DNA from 2 places in the Escherichia ruysiae genome. Region 1 is predicted to be linked to the other one. Evidence: riboswitches for the same ligand, from Rfam matches in the RefSeq annotation. Region 1 holds a riboswitch; the other holds the start of a gene.
The links. Region 1 has a riboswitch for thiamine pyrophosphate ahead of thiM (hydroxyethylthiazole kinase). Riboswitches for the same ligand answer to the same signal wherever they lie in the genome.
Positions count from the first base shown of each region.

Region 2: linked by a shared signal. The riboswitch ahead of thiB (thiamine ABC transporter substrate binding subunit) and the one ahead of thiM (hydroxyethylthiazole kinase) in region 1 are both predicted to bind thiamine pyrophosphate.

Region 1 is NZ_JAVIWS010000001.1:936,882-939,983, reverse strand. It holds gene rcnB (Ni(II)/Co(II) efflux transporter accessory subunit RcnB) at 1-15, opposite strand, end outside; gene RGV86_RS04855 (nickel/cobalt efflux protein RcnA) at 234-1,055, opposite strand; gene rcnR (Ni(II)/Co(II)-binding transcriptional repressor RcnR) at 1,176-1,448, shown strand; TPP riboswitch at 1,540-1,636, shown strand; gene thiM (hydroxyethylthiazole kinase) at 1,671-2,459, shown strand; gene thiD (bifunctional hydroxymethylpyrimidine kinase/phosphomethylpyrimidine kinase) at 2,456-3,102, shown strand, end outside.
Region 2 is NZ_JAVIWS010000001.1:3,378,550-3,381,651, forward strand. It holds gene thiP (thiamine/thiamine pyrophosphate ABC transporter permease ThiP) at 1-583, opposite strand, end outside; gene thiB (thiamine ABC transporter substrate binding subunit) at 559-1,542, opposite strand; TPP riboswitch at 1,573-1,672, opposite strand; gene sgrR (DNA-binding transcriptional regulator SgrR) at 1,706-3,102, opposite strand, start outside.

The sequences.
Region 1 (3,102 bases):
ATTTCTTATGGTCATATACTCTCCACGTTGGGGATCAGCAAAATCAGTCGCATATCTTTCCTGTCATACAATATAACCGACAAGCGATATTTTGTTAGTGATCCCATGATTTCGTAAAAAGTGTAAATGAAAGGATGCTGTAAAAGCATCCTCATCGGGCGAAGAGTCAGCGGAAATAGCTGATTTAAGAATCATCCTGGGCTGAAGATAACATGCAAGCCCAAAGGATTGAGTTATCGCATTATGCCCATAAAGCCATGCACGCCCATATACACTCCGACTAAGCCAATTAACAAGCTGGAAAAATAGGGGGCTTTTTGGGCTAGTGTGTTAAATCCGCTCCAGCGTTTTGCCACTTGCTGGACACTGATTGCCGCGCCAACGCCCACGGTGACCAGCGTTAACGCAAGGCCAATACTGAAACTAACGACCAGAGTTGCTCCCAGAGTGAGGGCTTTCAGTTGAATACAAATCAGCAGCACAGTTATCGCTGCAGGGCAGGGGATCAGTCCGCCAGTCAAGCCAAACAGTAAAATCTGCCAGTTCGTGACATCCCTGCCATCAAAGCGTCGTTTAATGTCATTTGCGTGAGCCAGCTCATGGGCGTCCTGATATTCGACATTCTCGCCATGTCCGTGATGGTGATGATGTTCGTGATCATGGTCATGATGGTGGTGCTCGTGATCATGCCCGTGCATATTCTCAAGCCAGTTTCGTTCACCGCGCCATGTGCGCCAGAACATCCATAATGCGGTGCCGAGAATGATGACCGCAGAAATTAACTGTAGCCACGGTTCCGCCGACTGCGCAGTAAAGCGTTTGCTGATCACCATCCCGCCAAAGGCAATCAACCAGACTACCGCAGTATGCGAAATGGTTGCTGCCAGTCCAAGCATCACCGCCTGTTTAATCGTACCTTTAATGGCGATGATAAACGCCGCCATCATCGTTTTTGAGTGCCCAGGCTCCAGACCATGAAGTGCACCGAGTAAGATGGCGCTGGGGATGAAGAACCAGGCGTTTCCTTGCTGAAGAAGAGTGGTAAATTCAGTCATGATAATAATTCTTAGTATTAAATGGATGCAGAGATTCTACTCCCCCCCAGTACATGATACTACCCCCCAGTAGATTAATAGTGCTATGATTTTTCATTATCTTGTTAACCAGGTGTTGTTATGTCTCATACCATCCGCGACAAACAGAAACTGAAAGCGCGCGCCAGTAAGATTCAGGGACAGGTCGTCGCGCTTAAGAAAATGCTCGACGAACCGCATGAATGTGCTGCCGTTCTACAACAGATTGCCGCCATTCGTGGCGCGGTAAACGGCCTGATGCGGGAAGTGATTAAAGGTCATCTGACGGAACACATTGTTCACCAGGGCGATGAACTAAAGCGTGAAGAAGACCTGGATGTTGTCCTTAAGGTGCTGGATTCGTATATAAAATAGTTTCGTGACGTTATTGTAATACTGCCGTTTTTCCTCGTTTACAACGCGCGCGCCGGACATTACCATCCTCCTCTGCGATTTATTATCGCAACCAAACGACTCGGGGTGCCCTTCTGCGTGAAGGCTGAGAAATACCCGTATCACCTGATCTGGATAATGCCAGCGTAGGGAAGTCACAGACCATCAGGTCATTGCTTCTTCACGTTATGGCAGGAGCAAATTATGCAAGTCGACCTGCTGAGTCCGGCGCAATCAGCGCCCGTGTTACACCTTTTTCACCAATATTCCCCCCTTGTGCATTGCATGACTAATGATGTGGTGCAAACCTTTACTGCCAATACTTTACTGGCGCTCGGCGCATCGCCAGCGATGGTTATCGAAACCGAAGAGGCCAGTCAGTTTGCGGCAATTGCCAGTGCTTTACTGATTAACGTTGGTACACTGACGCAGCCACGCGCACAGGCGATGCGTGCCGCCGTAGAACAGGCAACACGCTCCCAAACACCCTGGACACTTGACCCGGTCGCGGTTGGTGCACTCGATTATCGCCGCCGTTTTTGTCTGAAACTCCTGTCTCTTAAACCAAGCGCCATACGCGGTAATGCTTCGGAAATCATGGCATTAGCAGGCATCGCTAATGGTGGTCGTGGTGTGGATACCACTGACGCAGCAGCCAATGCGTTGCCCGCCGCACAAACTCTGGCACGGGAAACCGGCGCAATCGTCGTGGTCACTGGCGAGGTGGATTATGTTACTAATGGTCGTCGCACCGTTGGTATTCACGGCGGTGACCCGTTAATGACCAAAGTGGTGGGAACTGGCTGCGCATTATCGGCAGTTGTCGCTGCGAGCTGTGCATTACCGGGCGATACGCTGGAAAATGTTGCATCTGCCTGTCACTGGATGAAACAAGCCGGAGAACGCGCAGTCGTCAGAAGCGAAGGGCCGGGCAGTTTTGTTCCACATTTCCTTGATGCGCTCTGGCAGCTGACGCAGGAGGTGCAGGCATGAAACGGATTAACGCTCTGACCATTGCTGGTACTGATCCGAGCGGTGGTGCGGGGATTCAGGCCGATCTTAAAACCTTCTCGGCACTTGGCGCTTATGGTTGCTCAGTTATTACTGCACTGGTGGCGCAAAATACCCGTGGCGTACAGTCGGTGTATCGCATTGATCCTGATTTTGTCGCCGCCCAGCTCGATTCGGTGTTCAGCGATGTGCGAATCGACACCACCAAAATCGGCATGTTGGCAGAAACCGATATCGTTGAAGCGGTGGCAGAACGGTTGCAACGTTATCAGATCCAAAACGTGGTACTCGACACCGTTATGCTGGCAAAAAGCGGCGACCCGCTGCTTTCACCTTCGGCGGTTGCTACGCTGCGCAGTCGATTATTGCCACAGGTTTCATTAATAACGCCAAACTTGCCCGAAGCTGCCGCCTTGCTCGACGCGCCACACGCGCGCACCGAACAGGAAATGCTGGAACAAGGGCGATCGCTGTTGGCGATGGGCTGTGGCGCAGTGCTAATGAAAGGTGGTCATCTGGATGATGAGCAAAGCCCGGACTGGCTGTTTACCCGCGAGGGTGAACAACGGTTTACCGCACCGCGCATTATGACCAAAAACACCCACGGCACTGGTTGTACGCTCTC
Region 2 (3,102 bases), 2.4 Mb from region 1:
GTCGCCGTAACCACGGCCATTCGACGAAACGAAAGAAATGCCAGCCGCGCATCCCAAGCTGTGCGGCAAGTTGACGTTGTTCGCCGGGAATGTTTTCCAGTGCCTGAAGTAATAAACGGCTAGCCATCGGCAGATTAAAAAACACATGGGCCAGCAAAATGCCTTGCAGGCCGTAGGGCGAAAAGGTCCACTCCAGACCGAGCGATTGGCAGAGTGTTGCCAGCCAGCCCTGGCGACCATAGACGCTAAGAATGCCGAAAACAGCAACCAGCACCGGGAGGATCAAGGTCATTGCGCACAGACGTAACAGCGCCAGCCGACCCGGAAAGCGCCTGCGATAAAGCGCGCGGGCAAGGAATATTGCGGGTACGACAGAGAGCAACGCCGAGAGAAACGCCTGCCAGAAGGAGAAGCGCACCACATGCCACAGGTAGCTGTCCTGCCAGATTGCCGCCCAGCTACCCTGCGGCGCGTTCCACCACAGGGCGAGAAACGCCGCCAGTGCAACCGCCACCACAAGCGTAGCGGCGCTTACACCTGGAATTAACCAACCGGGAATTAACGGCTGACGGCGCGTTGCCATTCGCTAATCCATGCCTGACGTTGTGCCGCCACTTCGGCTGGCGTGAATTCCAGCGTGGTTGCTGGTTTGGTCAGTTGTTCAAATCCGGCAGGCAGCGCGACGTTTGCCACCGGATACATCCAGTTGCCGGTTGGGATCGCATTCTGGAAAGCCGGAGAAACCATAAACTGGAGGAATTTTTGCGCCAGCTCCGGCTGCTTGCTGGCAGCGGTGCGGGCGGCGACTTCCACCTGCAGATAGTGACCTTCGCTGAAGTTCGCGGCGGCGTAGTTATCTTTCTTCTCTTCGAGAATGTGATAAGCCGGAGAGGTGGTATAACTCAGTACCAGATCGCTTTCGCCTTTTAAAAACAGGCCGTAGGCTTCGCTCCAGCCCTTCGTTACCGTGACGGTTTTTTTCGCCAGTTTCTGCCAGGCTTGCGGGGCGTTATTGCCATAGACTTTTTGCATCCACAACAGCAGACCTAGCCCCGGCGTACTGGTACGCGGATCTTCATAAATCACTCGCCAGTTCTGATCGCTCTCAACCAGCTCTTTCAGGCTTTGCGGCGGATTTTTTAGTTTGTTCTTGTCATAGACGAAGGCGAAATAACCGTAATCAAACGGTACGAACGTGTCATTATTCCAGCCGCCGGGAACGTTAACGGCATCCGCTGCCACACCGCTTTTAGCAAACAGCCCAGTTTTGCTTGCGGCATCTAACAGATTGTTATCCAGCCCCAGCACCACATCGGCTTTGCTGTTTTTGCCTTCCATCCGCAGACGGTTGAGCAGTGAGACACCATCTTCCAGCGCCACCAGTTTCAGTTCGCAGTTACAGTCGGCTTCAAAGGCTTTTTTAACCACCGGACCAGGCCCCCAGTCGGCGGCGAAGGAGTCGTAGGTATAAACAGTCAGAACGGGTTTAGCGAAAACGGGCGCTGTGCACAGCAACAGCAGGGGAAGACATTTTTTTAACACTTTGCACCTCAAAAAAGAGTGGCAAAGGACTTGAGAAGGAGCCTCAAATCCCTTCGCCGGCGTTATCCGGATCAGGTTCGACGGGTATTTTCTCAGCGCACGCGTCTGCGTGGCACCCCGTTGAGAACGGCGTTAGTGTAGTGATTTTGTTATCAACCAGCAATCATGGATCCGGCGGCGCAAACCACGCCGATTTAAAATCGAACCAACCGAGGGTATTCATGCGCAGGCCGCGCATACTGCGTTGCCCCTGAATAATCAGCCAGTGATGGATCAGCGGCACCATTGCTTTGCTGGCGACCAGTTGCTGGCACCAGTTCGCCAGATTCATCTCGCCATTGCGCCAGCGGGCGGCGTCGGCTTGCCAGTCGATCTGAATACAGTGTTGTAGCAACGGCACCTCGCACAAGTGCGCGAACAGCGAAAAATCTAGCGGTAGCGTAAAGTTGGCGCTGTTAAGCCAGATGTCGCTTTCAATCTCACCTTCGTGCCACTGATCGTAGCTGATCTCTTTGATTTCCAGCGTGACATGGTGACTTGCCAGAATCTGCTGCATGATCCTGGCAATGACCCGATGTTCAATATGATCCTGGTAAAAGGTCAGGGTGAGATGTTCCAGTCCGGCTGGTTTTTCGCAATGTGTCGGGCGGGCATGGTGCCAGCGGGGGAGCATTCCATAAGCCGGGAACCACAGTTGCTGGTACTGTTCCTCGGCGAAATAAACCAGATTGGTCGGAGAAAGCACATAGCTTACCCAGTTTCTGACTTGCTGATTCGCCCCGCGATGGGTGCGGCTGTCGAACAGTAAATAGTAGCAACCTTCCTCCAGACGGCTTTCAATCTCTTTTTCCTCGCCCTGTGGTCCTTTCAGCATCAGCCCTCCGGCTGGCTCGTCGGCAATTTCCGGCAAGACCCAGACGTTAACCTCGTCGATTAGCGCGCGATAACCGAAGAAGTCATCGAATGCCTGAATTTTCAGTTGATTGGCGCTGTTACGCATTACCGCATACGGACCGGTGCCGATGGGATGGCTGGCAAAGTTGCTGAGGGTTTCCCATTCACGCGGCAGGATCATCGCCGGAACTTGCCCCAGCAGTAACGGCAACCAGCGGTCTGGCTGCGTGAGATGGATATCCAGCGTCCAGGGCGTCGGCGATACAATTTCAGCAATATGCGAATAGAGCGGCAGCGTATTGATCCGTTTCAATGAGGCGATCACGTCGTCCATTTCCAGTTCACGACCATGATGAAAATGGACACCCGGACGTAAAAAGAAGCGCCAGTGAAGCGGGGAAATTTGTTGCCAGTGGTGGGCGATGTCCGCTTCCAGTTCCCCATTTTCCTCATTTATGCGGGTTAACGCGCTGAAGATTTGCCGGGCGATATGCGTTTCGGAACGGCGTAATGCGCTGCCAGGCAGCAGGTTGCGCAACGGACGATAGTAGAGGACGCGCAGGATGTGTCGCCCCTGGCGGAAGCTACGCCCCAGATGAGAAACCAGCATTTGCCGCACGGCGGTTTTATCACCGACAAGTTGTACCAGTTGGTCGATGCGATCCT